DNA from 2 places in the Glutamicibacter soli genome. Region 2 is predicted to be linked to the other one. Evidence: riboswitches for the same ligand, from Rfam matches in the RefSeq annotation. Region 2 holds a riboswitch; the other holds the start of a gene.
The links. A riboswitch is a leader RNA that binds a small molecule or an ion and turns the genes downstream of it on or off. The one in region 2 is predicted to bind glycine.

Region 1 (9,202 bases), 360 kb from region 2:
TTCCCGGCCGCCTACCAGAACTACCAGGGCGAGCATGCCAAGGCCTGGGCCGCCAAGATGAACGAGTTCGACGGCTACATCTTCGTCACCCCGGAGTACAACCACTCGGTCTCCCCTGCGCTGGCCAACGCGCTGAGCTACATCAACGTCGAGCTGAACAACAAGGCCGCCGGCCTGGTGGGCTACGGTTCGGCCCTGGGCGCCCGCTCCATCGAGCACCTGCGCGGCATCCTCTCCGAGCTGCAGGTAGCCCACGTGCAGAAGACCGGCCTGTTCTCCCTGTTCACCGACTTCGAGAACTTCTCGAACTTCAAGCCGACCGCGGAGGGCGCCGCTTCGGTGCAGCCGATGTTCGAGCAGCTGCTGGCCTGGACCGAAGCCATGAATTCGGTGCGCGCCGCCGCATCCGTCAGCGCCTAATTGCACGCTGCCTGAACGGCCTAGCGTTCAAGTGCAAACGGCGGGAAGCTTGTACCAGGCCTTCCCGCCGTTTGCCGTATCACCCGAGAACTTGCCCCAGAGCGGGCAACCAAGCCAAAGATTGTGGAGGATCGAGCATGTCGCAGGACTATTCAACCAAGGGCGCGTACGTCACGGGCAGTGAATTCACGCGCGATACCAACTACATCCAGGACCGCATCGTTGCCGATCCGCGGCCGGAGGCGTTCTCCCACGGGGAGCCGGTAAGCAAGATCGGGCACCCGAATGCGGCCCTGGGCGAAGGCGCCCAGCTCTGGCAGGTCGAAGCAGGGCGCTACCGCTTGGTGGCCGCCCGCGCCTGCCCGTGGGCCAACCGCACGCTGATCGTGCGCCGCCTGCTGGGCCTGGAGGATGCGATTTCGGTGGGCCTGCCAGGTCCGACCCACGACGTGCGCAGCTGGCGGTTTGATCTGGACGAGGGCGGCAAGGACCCGGTGCTGGGCACCGAACGCCTGCAGGAGAACTACTTCAAGCGCTTCGCCGACTATCCCCGTGGCATCACCGTCCCGGCCATCGTGGACATCCCCAGCGGCGCGGTGGTCACCAACGACTACCCGCAGATCACCTGGGACTTCTCCACGCAGTGGAAGCAGTTCCACCGCGAAGGAGCCCCGGACCTGGTCATGGAGGACCAGCTCGACGAGATGCTCCCGCTGATCAAGCGCATCTTCACCGAGGTCAACAACGGCGTCTACCGTGCGGGCTTCGCCGGTACGCAGGCCGCCTATGAGGACGCCTACGACCGGATCTTCACCACCCTCGACTACCTCGAAGAACGCCTGGCCACCCGCCGCTTCCTCATGGGCGACTACATCTCCGAAGCCGACGTGCGCCTGTTCACCACGCTGACCCGCTTCGACCCGGTCTACCACGGACACTTCAAGGCCAACCGCAACAAGCTGATCGAGATGCCGAACCTCTGGGGCTACGCCCGCGACCTGTTCCAGACCCCGGGCTTCGGCGACACCGTGGACTTCGAGCAGATCAAGGACCACTACTACAAGGTCCACGAGGACATCAATCCAACGCAGATCGTGCCCAAAGGCCCGGACCTGTCCAACTGGCTCGAATCCCATAACCGCGACGAGCTGGCGGACAACGGCCCATTCCTGGGCGGCACCGCTCCGGGCGAAGTCCGCACCGAGGAACGCGTCGCAGCAGGCCACAACCCGCTGTACCCGCTGGAAGGAAAATAGCCGGCAGCGGTCGGGCTACCTCTTGAAGTCGAAGCCCTGCTGCTCGCACGCCGCGGCAAACGCCTCGTCGTCGGTGATCACGGGCTGACCTGATGCATCTGTCGATACCGCGTTGCGGATCGAATCGGTGGAGGCCGCCGAGCCATGCTCGGCGGCCTTTTGCCGATTCGTCTGCCCGATATCGCCCGGGGCGGTCAGGCTGCCGCCGTAGTGGATGCACGCGGTGCTGCCCTCGGGATCGCTGCGGCGCAGGTCGTCGGGCGACGGACCCGAGCAGGCGGCCAGGCCCAGGGTCGCAACAACGAGGAGCGGCAGAATCTTTTTCACAGTTCACCATCCTACGGACCATCGCCAGCGCCGCGGCGTTGGCGCGGCGCAAGGACTCCGGAGCCTTCGCACGTCTCTTTAGGCGGCGGGGGAGGTCAGGTGGCAGGATTAAAGCCATGACGATCACCGCAGCGGCAGACGGATCAGCCCTAGGAAACCCCGGCCCGGCAGGCTGGGCCTGGTACATCGACGAGGCGAACTGGGCCTCCGGCGGCTGGGACCATGGAACCAACAACATGGGCGAGCTGCAGGCGGTCCTCGAACTCTTCCGCGCCACCGCCCAGTACCCGGAGCAGGAACTGAAGATCCTGTGCGACTCCCAGTACGCCATCAACTGCATCAGCAAGTGGATGCCGGGATGGAAAAAGCGCGGCTGGAAAAAGGCCGACGGCAAACCGGTGCTGAACCAGGAGATCCTCAAGGAATTGGATGCGGCGATCAAGGACCGCAAGTACACCTTTGAATGGGTCAAGGGCCACGCCGGGCATGACCTGAACGAAGCTGCCGACGACCGTGCCCGTGCCGCCGCCACCGCGCACCAGCAAGGCACTGCGCCGGACCCGGGCCCCGGTTACACCGCCGGAGCGGCATCTGCCGCGGCAGCTTCCACCGCAGCCCCTGCCGCCCCCGCTGAAGCAACCGCTCCCAAGTCCGCCCAGGATACGGCTGCCACGATCTATGAACTTGAACTGGGCTTCCTCGACCCGCAGATCCGCACCAGCTTCGCCGAGCTGAGCGATTTCCTGCATCCGGGATACCAGGAAGTCACCCGCGGTGGCGGGCTGCTGGATGTCGCCACGGTGCGCACCCAGCTCGAAGCCGGGGCGCAGCTGCCTGCCACCGGCGAGGTGCAGGTGCTCACCGCCCGCGAGGTCGACAGGGATCTGGCCCTGCTGGCCTACCGCATGAAGGTCGAGGGCTCGACGATCCTCGTGGTCTCCTCATGGTGGCAGCGCACCGAGAGCGGCTGGAAGCTGCGCTTCCGCCAGGAAACCGTCCAGCAGTAGCCGCAAGGCGATGGGCATCCCGCCCCAAACGGCGAAGGCACGAACCCCGCACGGTTCGTGCCTTTGCCGTTTTGCCGGGGCGGATTGCTAGAAGTGCCCCGAGGAGATGTTGCCCTTTTTGTAGTTGATGCGGTTGGCCAGCCAGTTGACCGCCCAGAGCGCGACGCCAAGGGCCAGCAGCAGCCCCGCAATCTCATACTGCACCCAGTCCGCGCGCGAGCGGGCCCATGGCCCGATCAGGAAAGCGCTGGTGGCGGCGCCGAGGATCGGGATGATCGTCGGTGCGCGGAAGGAATCCTCCGGCGCCTTGTCGCGGCGCAGCACCAGCAGTGCGATATTGACCATCGTGAAGACCACCAGCAGCAACAGGGCGGTGGTGCCGCCGAGCGAGCCGACGATCCCGCTTTCGGTATCCAGGTTCACGTAGACCACCAGCGCGATGGCCAGCAGCGTGGTGAAGATGATCGATAGCGTCGGGGTGCGACGCTTGGAATGCACCTTGCCCAGCACCTGCGGCAGCACACCCTGGCGGGCCATGCCGTAGAGCAGGCGGCTGGCCATGAGCATGTTCATCAAGGCGGTGTTGACCACGGCGAAGACCGTCAGGAACGGGAAGATCGCGTCCACCGGCAGGCCCGGGGCGCCGATGCGCACGACATCGAGCAGGATGCCCGCGTCAGGATTCTTCGGGTTCAGCAGGTCGCCGGTGGGGATCACCATGATGATGGTGACCGCGACGAGCATGTAGATCACGGCGCAGATGCCCAGGCTGATGAGCATGATGCGCGGGAAGGTCTTGTTGGGGTTCTTGGTTTCCTCGACCAGATTCACCGAATCCTCGAAGCCGACCATCGCGAAGAACGCGATGGCGGTGCCCATGGTGACCGCTGCGAACAGGCTGCGGTCCTCGGGGGCCTCGAAGACCACCAGTCGGCTGATGTCGCCGTGGCCGCTGGCGATGGCGCCGATGCCGATGGAGATGATCACTGCCATGATGCCCAGGGAGATCACCGTGAGCACCATGTTGAACTTGACCGATTCCCCGACGCCGCGCAGGTTGATCAGGGCCAGGATCACGATGATCGCGATGGCGGCGAACATACCGGCTTCGGGTGTGGTCGGCACGCCCTCGATGAATTGGCCGAAGCCGATCAGCAGGTTCTGCCCAACCAGGGTGGCCGAGGTCGCGGCGCTGGTGATGCCGGAGCAGGCCACCGTGAAGGCCACCAGAAAGGTGACGAAATGGATGCCGAAAGCCTTGTGAATATACAAAGCAGCGCCCGCCGCGTGGGGATACTTGGTGACCAGCTCCATGTAGCTGAAGGCGGTCAGCGTCGCAATGGCGAAGGCGATCAGGAACGGCAGCCAGGCGGCGCCGCCGACCTGTCCGGCGACCTTGCCGGTGATCGCGAAGATGCCTGCGCCGATGATGTCGCCGATGATGAGGAACATCAGGAGTTTGGGGCCGATGACCCGCTTGAGTTCGGCGGGTTGTCCGCCTGGAGTTGAGTCTTCTCGGGTTGCAGTCATAGGCGGATGAGCCTTTCCAATCTTCGATTCGAGCTGAAGAATGCGACATATTTTGTCGTCGTCTATTCAATGGGCGAAATCGATCACTATGCTAACAGCAATAAATGCTTGTCGTTCCGGCCTTTTCGGAGGTTATTCCTCCGTTTATTGAGAATGGCTCTTTGAGGAACTTATGGTTCAGGCATGATTTCGCCGGAGAACGCGAATTTCCGCTGCGGCTACTAGTGTTAGTTGCAAAGAGACATGCTTTCGAAGGATTTAGATGGAATCGGTCATAACTGACGACTTTGCCCCGCTCGCGCAGGCGCTGCAGGGCCGTGCCGCAGTGGAGGACGGCTACTCGGCGCAGCTGGCCGTGTACCACCGCGGCGCCCTGGTGTTGAGCCACAGCGTGGGGGAGCACCTTTCGGGGGATGCGCTCACCTGCGTGTTCTCCTGCACCAAAGGGCTCAGCGCACTGGTCATCGCCCTGCTGGTCCAGGACGGGCTGATCGATCCGGTCGCCCCGATCACCGACTACTGGCCCGAATTCGGCACCCACGGCAAGGGCAAACTGAGCGTCGGGGAAGTGCTCAGCCACCAGGCCGGAGTGCTGGGCGTCCCCGGCGGGGTGCCCAGTCAGGTGTTGCTGAACTCCTCGGAATATGCCAAGATCCTCGCCACCATGCCGAGCATCTGGCCGCTGGGCCAGAACATCGTGGGCTACCACGCCATCACCATGGGTGTGCTCATGGAGGAACTGGTCCGCCGGGTCACCGGCAAAGAGCTGAAAGAGGTCTTCGAGGAACGCATCCGCAAGCCCCTGGGCGTGGACGCGTATATCGGGCAGGACGACTCGCTGGAACCGCGCTACCGTGACGTGCTCCCCGCCGCCCCGGCCGAACCGGCATTCTTCGACCCCTTCTCCCCGGCAGGCCTGGCAGTCAACTCGGCCTCCGGGTTCGCGCTGGACAGCGGTCCGGTCTACAACTGGCACGAGCTGGCCAACTCCCGGCAGGTCCGCAGGCTCGGCCCGGCCTCCATGGGCGGCGTCGCCGATGCCCAGTCGCTGGCGGCCATCTACGCGGCCTCCTTCGGCCCGGTGCCCTCACTTGGCGCCGCCCGGGGGTTCCTGAGCGAGGACACCTGGTCCCGGGTATCCGCGGAGCTCGTCTACGGGCACGACCGCACCAACGGGCTGCTCCAGGCCTTTGCCCTGGGATTCATGAAGGCCACCGCCCGCAACGACTATGGTTCGATCTTCGCCTACGGCCACGACGGGGCGAACTCCTCGCTGGCCTTCGCCGATCCGGCCTACCAGCTCGGCTTCGCCTACATTCCGTCGCGCAACGAGGGCGAGAAGAGCATTTCCACGGGCGTGCAGCTCAGCCAGCTGGCGCGCCAGGTGGTTATCGGCAAAATGATGCAGGCCAAGGGCTAGGAGGAAGAGCATGGCAAAGTTTCTGGCAATGGGGGACTCCTTCACCGAAGGCGTTGGCGACGACGATCCGCTGCGCCCCAACCAAGTGCGCGGCTGGGCGGACCGGGTGGCCGAGGTGCTGTGCGCCCGCGGCGACTGGGAATACGCGAACCTCGCGATCCGCGGCAAGAAGATCGGGCAGGTGATCAACCAGCAGATGGACCAGGCGCTGTCCATGAAGCCCGACGTGGTCTCCCTCTACGCCGGCGGCAACGACATCCTGCGGCCCAAGGCCGACCTCGAGGCGCTGATGCGCAGCTACGACAGCATGGTCAAGCGCTTCGCCGATGCCGGGATCACCGTGCTGCTGTTCACCGGCTTCGACACCGTCGACTCGCCGCTGTTCTCCAAGACCCGCCCGCGCACCGCGATCTACAACGAAAAGGTGCGCGAGATCGCCGACCGCTACAACACGCTGGTCGCCGACTACTGGCGTTGGCGCGAATTCTCGGACGTGCGCTACTGGGCCGTGGACCGCCTGCACATGGGCACCGCCGGCCACACGCTCATGGCCGCCAAGGTGCTGGACGTGCTCGGAACCCATGGCGTCACCGAGGGCAATTGGTCCTCCGACATCGAAGTTCCGGTGCTGCCAGCGGCTGCGGTGAACGCCCGCGGTCAGAAACTGCGCCAGGACCTCGGCTGGGCCCGGGAATACCTGGCTCCATGGGTCAAACGCCGCCTGACAGGCACTTCCTCGGGGGACAGCCTGAGCGCAAAATACCCGGACTACATCCGGCTGGGCGCGGAAAGCAGCTAGCGCGCGTCATGCAGGGGCTCCGGGGCCGAAAGATTGTTTGCAGTTGGCCCCGGGGCGGGTACCATGGGAGGTGTGTTGTGGGTCATTGGCCCGCAACCGACGCCATAGAAGGATGGCGGGAGAGTCCCGTTCACACCATGGACGGGCGCCGTAGGAGCAATTCCTCCCCAGGAAACTCTCAGGCACCCGTACCGCCATCAAGAGGCAACTCTGGAAAGTAACCGGCCTGTTCCGGTTCACCGAAGGTGCAAGCAACCGGTTTGGTAGGCCGGCTGCGTAAAACTCTCAGGTTGTGCAACAGGGATGGGGAGGGACAGCGACCTTCCTTTGGCATGCGCCAAGACAGATCCCCATGGAGACACCTGCACCATGACCATCACGCAGACTTCTGCTAACACGAACAGCGAATTCGTGTCCCGCCATATCGGCCCGCGTCAGTCCGACGTCGAGACCATGCTCCAGACCCTTGGCTACAACAGCCTGGACGAGCTGATCGACACGGCAGTTCCCGCCGACATCCGCCAAGATGCCGCTCTGGACATCCCGGATGCACTGACCGAGACCGAGGCACTGGCCCACCTGCGTGAGCTGGCATCCAAGAACGTCATGAAGACCCAGATGATCGGCCAGGGTTTCTACGACACCATCACCCCGGCAGTCATCCGCCGCAACATCGTCGAGAACCCGGCCTGGTACACCGCCTACACCCCGTACCAGCCTGAGATCTCCCAGGGCCGCCTCGAAGCCCTGCTGAACTTCCAGACCATGGTCATGGACTTGACCGGCATGCCGATCGCCAACGCCTCGCTGCTGGACGAATCCTCCGCCGCCGCCGAAGCCGTGCTGATGATGCGCCGCGCCAACAAGAAGAAGTCCAACGGCAAGACCGTGCTGGACTCCAACATCTTCCCGCAGACCATCAAGGTCGTGCAGGGCCGTGCCGATGCGCTGGGCTTCGAGGTCGAGGTCGCCGACCTGTCCGCGGGCTTGCCGGAAGGCGACATCTCGGGCATCGTGCTGCAGCAGCCGGGCAACGACGGCTCGATCGCCGACCACGCCGAGGTCATCGCCGCCGCCAAGGCCGCCGGCGCGATGGTCACCGTGATCGCCGACCTGCTCTCGCTGACCATGATCGCTGCCCCGGGCGAGCAGGGAGCCGACATCGCGGTCGGCAACACCCAGCGCTTCGGCGTGCCGCTGTTCTTCGGCGGCCCGCACGCCGCCTACATGGCCGTGGCCAAGGGACTTGAGCGTTCCATGCCGGGCCGCCTGGTGGGTGTCTCCACCGACGACGCCGGCACCAACGCCTATCGCCTGGCCCTGCAGACCCGCGAGCAGCACATCCGCCGCGAGAAGGCCACCTCCAACATCTGCACCGCCCAGGCGCTGCTGGCCATCTGCGCCTCGATGTACGCCGTCTACCACGGCCCTGCAGGCCTGAAGCAGATCGCCACCCGCGCCCACAACCACGCCCGCGTGCTGGCCAGCTCCCTGGTCGCCGGCGGCTTCGAACTGGCATCGCAGGCCTTCTTCGACACCGTGGTCGTGACCGTCAAGGACGCCGAGGAAGTCATTGCCAAGGCCAACGATGCAGGCATCAACCTGCGCAAGGTCTCCGGCACCCAGGTCGGCATCTCCACCGACGAGACCACCACCTCCGCCACCGTCAAGGCCCTGGCCGGCGTCTTCGGCGTGGAACTGTCAGCACCGGAAGGCTTCGAGATCCCCGAGGGCCAGGTGCGCACCAGCGCCTACCTGACCCACCCGATCTTCAACACCATCTCCTCCGAGACCCAGATGATGCGCTACCTGCGCCGCCTCTCGGACCGCGACCTGGCCCTGGACCGCACCATGATCCCGCTGGGCTCGTGCACCATGAAGCTGAACTCGGCCGCCGAGATGGAATCCATCACCTGGCCTGAGTTCGCCTCCATCCACCCGTACGCCCCGGCAGCGCAGACCGCCGGCTGGCGCGAGCTGATCACCGACCTGGAAGGCCGCCTGACCGCGATCACCGGCTACGCCGGCGTCTCCATCCAGCCGAACGCCGGGTCCCAGGGCGAGTACGCAGGCCTGCTGGCGATCTCCGACTACCATGCTTCGCGCGGCGAGTCGCAGCGCAACGTCTGCCTGATCCCCGCCTCGGCCCACGGCACCAACGCCGCCTCGGCAGTGCTGGCCGGCATGAAGGTTGTGGTCGTCAAGACCGCAGCCGACGGCACCATCGACGCCGGCGACCTGGATGCCAAGATCGAGGCCAACAAGGACGTGCTGGCCGCGATCATGATCACCTACCCGTCCACCCACGGCGTGTACGACGCCGACGTGCGCGAGGTCTGCGGCAAGATCCACGACGCCGGGGGACAGGTCTACATCGACGGCGCGAACATGAACGCCCTGGTGGGTCTCGCCCAGCCGGGCAAGTTCGGCGGCGACGTCTCGC
Region 2 (9,202 bases):
CGGCGCTCGGGTGTGCGCGGCTCCTAGCGCTTGACCTCGTAGCACAGACGCATGACCCCGCCGCTGAGCTCCTGGGCGGAGAGCAGTTCCAGATTGGTGCGGGCGAGGCCCGGGGCGAAGTAGGGGGTCCCGCCGCCCAACACTATCGGGAACAGGTTGATCCGGTATTCGTCGATCAGTCCCAGCCGCGCCGCCTGGGCGGCCAGGGCCGCCCCGCCGATGGCGATCTCCGTGTCGCCTCCCTGCGCCTTCAGCGACTGGATCTCCTCGCCCAGGGACCTGGTGGCCAGCCGGGCGTTGCCCTGCACTTCATTCAGCGTGCGGGAGAACACGACCTTGGGCAGAGGGTTCCACAGTGCGATCCAGTCCAGATCCAGCTTTGTGCTTTCCGGGTTGTCCGCGGCGGTCTCCCAGTACAGCATGACCTCGTAGAGCTTGCGCCCCATGAGCTGGACACCGAGATTCTTCGCCTCGTCGATGGAGGCCTGGTAGATGTCGTCACCCGGAACGCTCCAGTCGATTCCGCCATCCGGACCGGTGATGAATCCGTCCATGGACATGGACATTGAATAGGTAACCTTGCGCATTGCCGCCGCCTCTTTCGAAGTTGCTTCCACGGTACGCACCGCTGGGCGCGCTGGAAAGGGCCTGCAGCGCACTGCCAGCATGGGACCCGTCCTGCGCTGGAAGCCAACCCGCGTGCGCTGCAGGCCAATCCCTAAATCCCGAATCCGTAGCAGACTAGGTTCGATATGTGTGACACGGCCAACACCTGGAGCCGACATCGGCGCTGGCCTACACGGGAGAAAAGGGGAATTGTGGAGAACAAAACCGTCATTGTCGTAGGCGCAGGTTCGGCCGGATCGGTGGTCGCGCGCCGGCTCGTGGACGCCGGAGCCAGCGTCACCCTGTTCGAGGCAGGCAACGAGGACACCAACCCCGCCATCCACGACCTCTCGCGCATGGGGGAGCTGTGGCACAGCGAGGACGACTGGGACTACTACACCGCGCCCATGAACGGCACCGCCAGCAAGCCGATGCACCTGCCGCGCGGCAAGGTCATGGGCGGCTCGCATGCGCTGAACGCCACCATCTGGGTGCGCTGCGCCCCGCAGGACTTCGACCACTGGGCCAGCGTCAGCAGCCCCGACTGGGCCTGGGAGAACGTCCTGCCGGTCTACAAGGACATCGAGAACTTCTCCGGAGGCGCCAGCGAGCTGCGCGGCGGCGCGGGCCTGCTTCCCGTGGTCGACAAGTACCCGCTGGACGAGATCCACCAGTCGATCATCGAGGCCGCAGTGCAATCCGGCGTCGAGCACAACCAGGACTACAACGGCCAATCCCTGGAAGGCGTCTCCCAGGAGCAGGTGAACATCGTCAACGGCGAACGCATCAACACCTGGAAGGCCTACCTGAAGCCGGTGCGCGAGAAGCTGCGGATCATCACCGGCGCACAGGTGCACTCGCTGCTGGTCGAGGACGGCGCGGCGGTGGGCGTGCGCTACCGCAGCGGCGGGCAGCTGCACGAGCTGCGCGCGGACGAGGTGGTGCTCAGCGCCGGCGCGCTGGGCTCCCCGCAGATCCTGTTGCGTTCGGGCATCGGCCCCTCGGCGGAGTTGGAGGCCGCCGGCGTCGCTCCGCTGCTGGATGCCCCGCAGGTCGGCAAGAACCTGCACGACCACCTGCTGGCCCCGGTGATCGGGCAGACCACTGCCAAGGACATCCCGGCGCCGCGCACCGGCATCTCGGTGTCGCAGACCCACCTGTTCGCCAAGTCGCGGGAGGATCTGGACGTGCCCGACACCCAGCCGATCTTCTTCTCCGTGCCGATGTACTCGCCGGGCATGGAACCGGTTCAAGGCACGGCATTCACCCTGCACTCGGGCATCATTGCCCCTCACAGCCGCGGCGAGCTGACGCTGTCCGGGCCGTCGCTGGACGACCCGGTGCGCATCGACCTCAACGCGCTGGATGACCGGCGGGACATGGACGCGTTCCTGTTCTCCATCAAGCAGTGCCGCGACATCATGGCGCAGCCGGCGCTGGCTGGGGACTGGGGAGCGGTGGAGGTCTATCCGGGCGCCGAGGTGCAGGACGACGCGGCGCTGGAGGACTACATCCGCAACAACGTGGTGACCTACCACCACCAGGTGGGCACCTGCCGTATGGGCGTCGACGCGCAGGCGGTGGTGGATCCGCGGCTGAAGCTCAACGGGCTGAAGGGCCTGCGGGTCATCGACGCGTCCATTATGCCGCGCATCACCACCGGCAACACCAACGCCCCGGCGGTGCTGATCGGTGAGCTCGGCGCGAAGTTCCTGCTGGAAGACCTGGCCGCGAGCCGGTAGCCGCCGGCCTGTTCTCCCGTGCTGACGCCAAGGGCCTCGCACCGTCATCCCGTGACGTTGCGAGGCCCTCGATGGTTGCCCAAAGGCGCTAGCTGTCGATGCTTTCCTTGGCCTTCTCGGCCTGGGCTGCGCCGGCTGACACGGTGCTGCGGTAGGCGGCCGCCTCGCGGCGCTCGTGGGCGACCTTGCCGGCGTGGGCCAGGCGCAGCGCCTCGTGCTTCGGATCGCGGCGGACCCCCAGGTAGCCGATGCCCAGCCCGATGAACCAGAGCGGGGTGGCGATCAGCGCGACCAGCGTGTCGGCCTGGGTGGTCAAAGCCCACAGGATGAAGACGAAGAATGCCAGCACGACGTACGGCATGAACCGTCCGCCGGGCATCTTGAAGGCGCTGGCGTCATGCAGCTGCGGGCGGCGGGCCCGGTAAGCTAGGTAGCTGAGCAGGATGATCGACCAGACGAACATGAAGCAGAGGGCTGAAATGGTGGTCACCAGCGTGAACACCGCCATCACCGAGTCGCCGCTGTAGAGCAGCGCGACGCCTGCCAGCAGGAACATGCATGAGAACATCAGCGCGTTGCGCGGCACCTTGCGGGAGGAGAGCCGCTCGAACTTCTTCGGGGCGTCGCCTTCCAATGCCAGGCCGCGCAGCATGCGCGAGGTCGAGTAGATGCCCGAGTTGGCGCTGGAGGTGGCGGAGGTGAGCACCACGAAGTTGATGATGCCCGCGGCGCCGGCCAGCCCGGCCAGGGTAAACATGCCGACGAACGGGGATTCCTCGGCGGAGAACAGCGTCCACGGCTCGACCATCATCAACACCAGCAGCGCGCCGACGTAGAAGAACAGGATGCGCAGCGGGATCGAGTTGATCGCCTTGGGCAGGGTCTTCTCCGGGTCCTTGGTCTCGGCCGCGGTGGTGCCGACCAGTTCGATGCCCACGAAGGCGAACACTGCGATCTGGAAGCCGGCCACGAAGCCCATGGCGCCGTTCGGGAACATACCTCCATGCGCCCAGAGGTTGGAGAAGGAAGAGCTGATGCCGTTGTGCTGGAATCCAGTGATGACCATGGCCAGACCCACCACGATCAGCGCACCGATGGCGATGATCTTGACCAGGGCGAACCAGAATTCGGTTTCGCCGAAGGCCTTCACGGTGCTCAGGTTCAGCACCAGCAGCAGGACGATGCAGGCCAGGCCCGGGATCCACAGGGGCAGGTCGCCCCACCAGAAGGCGACGTAGTGCGCGATGGCCACGACATCCGCGATGCCGGTGACAACCCAGCAGAACCAGTAGGTCCAGCCTGTGAAGAAGGCGGCCCAGGGGCCGAGCAGGTCGCCGGCGAAGTCGGCGAAGGTCTTGTAGTTGAGGTTGCTCAGCAGCAGCTCGCCCATGGCGCGCATGACGAAGAAGAGCATGAAGCCGATGATCATGTACACGAAGATGACCGAGGGGCCGGCGACGGCGATGGTCTTGCCGGAGCCCATGAACAGGCCGGTGCCGATGGCGCCGCCGATTGCGATGAGCTGGATATGGCGATTGGAGAGTCCGCGTTCGAGCTTGGGGGCAGAGCTGGTTGAGCTCATTCAGGCGCCTTCCGGGAGTGGGGGATCCCGCACCCGACGCAATCCGGGACAAGCCGGTGGGCCTGTCCGCGGACAGCGCTACCTTCGAACACGCGCATCGTGGTGTTCTCCTGTTTTCGGCCGCATAAGGCTCAAGCGCTCAAAGCAAGTGCCTGCCGCGACCACGGGGGAGCATCATGGGCGTGCCCGCGAGTGCGGCACTGTTCTGATGTTCCTCCCCAATCTGTTTGCGTACCTGAGAGTTTTCACTTCGCGCCGAATACTGGGCGAAGCCTGCTCCTTCGGTGAGCGCGACCTTCATCGCGCTACTTTCCAGATGTGCCTGTTCGTGGCGGTACGGGGGCCTGAGAGTTTCCCGGGGAGGAATTGCTCCTACGGCGCCCGCCCTTGGTTCAGGACGGGGCTCTCCCGCCACGCATCAATGGCTGTTTGGTGACTGCCATCACAGTATGCCTTGGAAACGTGAAGCGATGCAAATTGAATCTGCCGGAAAATCGTCGTAAAGCCTCAAAAGGTCCTTTCGAAAATCCTTATTGACAAGTGCGTTTCAATTCCGTCTTGTGGCTTAAAGTTTGAAACGGCGCAACGCTTAATATGAGACCCCAGGTTCCCGCCCCTGGGTCGCGTTCGGGGCGGCAATCTGTACCGCTATGAAATCATTTCATCGTGAAATGATATTCTCGGTGGGTGAATGAACAGAAACCGCCCCAATTCCAATGGAACTCCTTGAGTTATCTGGCGACCCGGGTTGGGCGCGTGGGTACCACGGCGCTCGGTGCGCTCATGGACGCCGAGGGGCTGACGCGCCACCACTTCACGATCATCAGCGCACTGGAAGAGTCCGGCGCGATGTACCAGAACGACCTGGCCGACCGGGCCAATATCAACCGCGGCCATATGGTCGCCTACCTCGACCGGCTGGAAGCGCACGGTACGCTGCAGCGCACCGTGGACCCGGCGGATCGCCGCCGCCGGCTCATCGAGCTGACCGCTGAAGGGCGTCGTTTTGCGGACCGTGCCGTCGAAGCGGCCCGCGAAGGCGAGGAGAAGATCTACAGCGTGCTGGATGCGGCCCAGCGCGACCAGCTGCGCGGCCTGCTGCAGCTGGTAGTCGCCAGCGAGGAGGAAGCTCGCCCGTGATTGCCCACGCACAACAGATCTGGAAGCACAGCGTTGCCGTCGCCCCGCGCATGCCGGCGTTGCGGCCCGCGGCCCGGGCCACGTTCTGCTTGGCGGTGCCGCTGCTCATCCTCGCCAGCCTGGGACGGATGGATTGGGCGATGTATGCAGGGTTCGGCGCCTTCTGCGCAGTCTTCGGCCGCTACGACAACTACGCGGTCCGCTTCTGGCAGCAGCTCAGCTGCGGCGCGGTGCAGGTAGCATCCATGCTGCTGGGCACGCTGTTCTCCTTTCTCCAGACGCCGTTCATCGTCGATGCACTTGTCTTGGCCGTGATCGCCTTCGGCTCCAATCTGGTGTCGCGCGGGGTGCGCTGGCTTCCGCCGGGACCGATCTTCGCGGTGTTCGCCGGCGGTGCCTGCCTCTCGGTTCCGGCAAGCGGCGAAAGCTTCATCGGGGTGCTGCTGGTCGGTGCGGGCACCGCATTGTTCAGCCTGCTGGTCATGCTCGGGCTGTCGGCCCGACGCGGCCGACTGGCGGCCGCGCTGAAGGCGGAACCCACCTGGGCGCCGACCGAGAAATCGGTCCATGAATCCGTGCGCATGGGCATCGCCGTCTTGTTGGCCGGTGTCGTGGCCTATCTTCTTGGGGGAGACCACTGGTACTGGGCGAGCCTTGGCGCAATTTCCGGGGTGATGGGGGCAACCGTCCACAGCCGGGTTGCCCGGGCCCTGCAACGCTGCGTCGGAACCTGCATCGGCGTGCTGCTGACCTGGGCGGTGTTCGTCTTCGAACCCAATCTCTGGGTGCTGCTTGCGGTGGCGCTGGTCGGCCAGTTCTGCATCGAGGTCGTCATCCTGCGCAATTACGCGGTGGGCATGGTCTTCATGACCATGGTCGCGCTGCTCATGGTGCACCTCGCCAGCCCCGAGGATCCCATGGTGCTGCTGGTTGACCGGGTCACCATGACGGTGCTCGGGGCGGCCACCGGTGCGGCGCTGAGCGTGGCGATCGGCATCGTCGTGGGTCAGCAGAAGCACGTCGAGCAAAAGCAGAACTAAGACCGCGTGGGAGAAGCCATTCCAATTGGCGCCCCAAAAACGAGTTTAAGGGCGCCAATATTCGTCGCCGAGCATGATCTACTGAGACTGCCCGGTTGCAGAGACAAGGAGCGCATCCGCTGGAACGAATTGGCCTTGTACAACGCGATGAAGTACTTCGGCGAGAAGATCTAGTCCAGCTAGCATGTCCTTGTCGTGTGTCAGCTCGCGTTCATTGTGGCTGATACCCTCCACGCTGGGGACGAACAACATGATGGTTGGGACAATGTCTTTCATATTCGTTGAGTCGTGCCCGGCCAGTGTCCGGACTACCCCATGCCGGAGGCCCAGGGATTGCGCTGCGTCGGCAGCCAGCTTGAGTCCCGCCTGATCGTAGGCTTTTGCAGCCCAGACATGCTCAGCACCCCGTTCGATGCTGACATTTGCCAGCTTTTCGATTCGCTTCACACGGGAGCGCAGATCCGCATCCGCTGCGGCTAGTACGTCAGCATCGGTAGATCGAAGATCCACCAGAAGATTTACACGACTAGCTACAACCACGGGCGAGTTGGGGTACACGGAGAATTCGCCGCAGGAGGTGATTACCATGTGTTCATCGGTGGAATGTTCCAAAGCGACCTCTCGCGCAGCGACGACGAGCGCGCTGGCACCAAGCAAGGCATCTTGTCGGTCTGCAATGATGGTAGCTCCGGTATGCGCTTGCTCCCCGTGAACTATGAATTCGTACTTGTTTGCACCCCAGGTCGATTCGACCAGCCCTATGTCTAGCCCCTGGTCTTCCATAGAGCGTCCTTGCTCAATGTGGATCTCTACGTATGCAACCACCTCGATCTCAAAATCACCTATGGTTCCAATTGATTCGAGAGCTTCGCGAACACTCACACCGTGAGGATCAGTTGTTGCCAGAACCTGCGGGGCTGGAAGCTTACCCGTAAAAACTGCGCTACCCATCATGGATGGCTTGAAACGACAGCCTTCTTCGTTAAACCAGTTGACGACAACAATATTGAATTTCGCTGATTCGTTGTCTTGTATGGTTTCACGCACGCGTAATGCAGCGTGGGCCCCTGCCAAAACGCCATACGCGCCGTCGAAACGCCCTGCCAATGGCTGTGAATCAAGGTGCGATCCCACAGCGATCCATGGAGCTCCTGGAGATAGTTCCAGTAGGGAAAACTGGTTGCCCACGTTGTCATAGTGGACGGAGAACCCGTGGCCCTCCACTAGCCCACGGAACCAGTTTCGATTTTGTCCGTCTGCCGTCGTAGCTGCCTGTCGGTCAACGCCACCACCAGGTGTGGCACCGTTGCGGCTCATTGAAGCGAAGTCTGCCAAGAACGATTCGTGATGGATTTTCATCTTCTCTCCTGAATTTTAATCTATTGACCTGCACCCTGTGGGTCTACACATGGGCGGGAATTTCTGACTTGGTGAAGCTTGATCGGCCTCCGACGTAAGTCCCGAGTACCTCAATGGCTGCGATTTCGTCAGCCTCCAGCGGCGATTCCGAGAGCACGACAAAGTCGGCCAGCTTGCCTCGGGAAAGCGATCCTCGATCCTCGAACTGTCCAGTACCTTTTGCAGCATTGACGGTATACAGGCGCAAGGCCTCCAGAGGCGAGAGACATTCGTCGGATCCTCCGAGGACCAGTCCCTTGTCGGTTCGCCGCGTCACTGCGGAATCAATTGCTCGAAGCACGTTGTTATCTGCAACAGGAAGGTCTGAACTGCCGGCAACCAGTACACCAGCGTCCAACAACGACTGGCCGCGATATAGCCAATTCTCGCGATCCGGTCCGACTAATGCTGCGAACTGGTCGCCCAGCGGCCCGATGAATGATGCCTGCGGTGTCACTACGATTCCGTGGCTAGCTACAGCAGAGACTTGATCGGGCCTAGCAATGCCGAAATGTTCGATGCGATTCGGCAATGCGTTAAGGCCATAGCGTTCCTGTAGCTCCGCAATGATTTCTATGCCCAGATCGATGGCCGCATCGCCAATTGCATGAAGCGCTACAGGCCAGCCGGCCCGGTACGCCGCGGAAACGCTTTCTCGGTATTCCTCGGGAGTGTTCAACAGGTATCCAGTGTTATGCGAATGCCCGCAGTAGTCCTCTGTCACCGCAGCCGTAGCACCAAGCAGAGAACCATCCATGAATACTTTCACTGGACCGAAGGAGACGAATTCATTTCCGAATCCGGCTAAGACGCCTAGGTCCAGCCCTCGTCCACGCCCTGTGCCATGTGCGTCCGAGACATGAGAATCCTGCTCACGCAGAGCATCCAGCGCGGGCATCAGCTGTGCGCGGGCATGAAGACGCTTTTCTGCTAGTGCTTGTTGATACGCGGTGACCTCAATAGGAGAATGACCAATCCAACCTCCTCCAACACCCGCTTCGGTAAATGAAGTAATTCCGCAGGCCGCATATCGGGAGGTTGCTTCATCAATAGCCGCCGTCAGCTGTTCGATCGAATAGGGCAGGACCAAGCGCTGCACCAACGATTGTGCTGATTCCTCCACCACACCGGTGAACTGTCCAGAGGCATCCCGGACGATGGCACCACCGATAGGATTTTGGAAATCGGATTCAAAAGCACCTGCGAGTTTCAAAGTGGCACTATTGGTTATAGACGCATGTCCGGAAACATGTCGCAAGTACATTGGTCGGTCGCCCGTGATCTCGTCTAAGCGGCGGAGGTCGGGAAACTGACCGTCATGGTCTTTCTGATTGAAACCAGTGCCGTTGAGCCAGACACCTGGCTGATCCTTTAACTCGTGCATCTGCGCTTCTAATAGGGCATAAAGCTCCTCCAAACCACGAGCTCCGGACAGATCCACGGCGGATAACCCCAAGCCCCACCATGCGGTGTGGCAATGGGCATCAATGAATCCTGGAGTAATGACGGCGGAACCAAAATCAATGGTTTGCGTGGCTGAGAGGCCCTGAATCTGCTCGTCGAATCCTAGAATGCGTCCAGCGAAGATACCCATGCATTGTGCTGTAGGACGGTCCTCATCCATGGTTAGGATGGTCTTGGCTCGCACCAGAAGATCGAGCATCATGCCGAGACCTCCTGGCTGTGCGCAACGG

Region 1: linked by a shared signal. The riboswitch ahead of gcvP (aminomethyl-transferring glycine dehydrogenase) and the one ahead of cycA (D-serine/D-alanine/glycine transporter) in region 2 are both predicted to bind glycine.

Annotation. Positions count from the first base shown of each region.
Region 1 is NZ_CM125969.1:2,916,116-2,925,317, reverse strand. It holds gene ACTX90_RS13875 (NADPH-dependent FMN reductase) at 1-420, shown strand, start outside; gene ACTX90_RS13870 (glutathione S-transferase C-terminal domain-containing protein) at 558-1,676, shown strand; gene ACTX90_RS13865 (putative periplasmic lipoprotein) at 1,692-2,003, opposite strand; gene ACTX90_RS13860 (RNase H family protein) at 2,120-3,010, shown strand; gene ACTX90_RS13855 (APC family permease) at 3,098-4,540, opposite strand; gene ACTX90_RS13850 (serine hydrolase domain-containing protein) at 4,803-5,960, shown strand; gene ACTX90_RS13845 (SGNH/GDSL hydrolase family protein) at 5,971-6,759, shown strand; glycine riboswitch at 6,866-6,963, shown strand; gene gcvP (aminomethyl-transferring glycine dehydrogenase) at 7,129-9,202, shown strand, end outside.
Region 2 is NZ_CM125969.1:3,279,742-3,288,943, reverse strand. It holds gene ACTX90_RS15605 (dihydrofolate reductase family protein) at 24-587, opposite strand; gene ACTX90_RS15600 (GMC family oxidoreductase) at 819-2,348, shown strand; gene cycA (D-serine/D-alanine/glycine transporter) at 2,437-3,930, opposite strand; glycine riboswitch at 4,144-4,252, opposite strand; glycine riboswitch at 4,253-4,351, opposite strand; gene ACTX90_RS15590 (MarR family winged helix-turn-helix transcriptional regulator) at 4,618-5,070, shown strand; gene ACTX90_RS15585 (FUSC family protein) at 5,067-6,110, shown strand; gene ACTX90_RS15580 (M20 family metallo-hydrolase) at 6,189-7,469, opposite strand; gene ACTX90_RS15575 (amidohydrolase) at 7,513-9,174, opposite strand; gene ACTX90_RS15570 (thiamine pyrophosphate-dependent enzyme) at 9,171-9,202, opposite strand, start outside.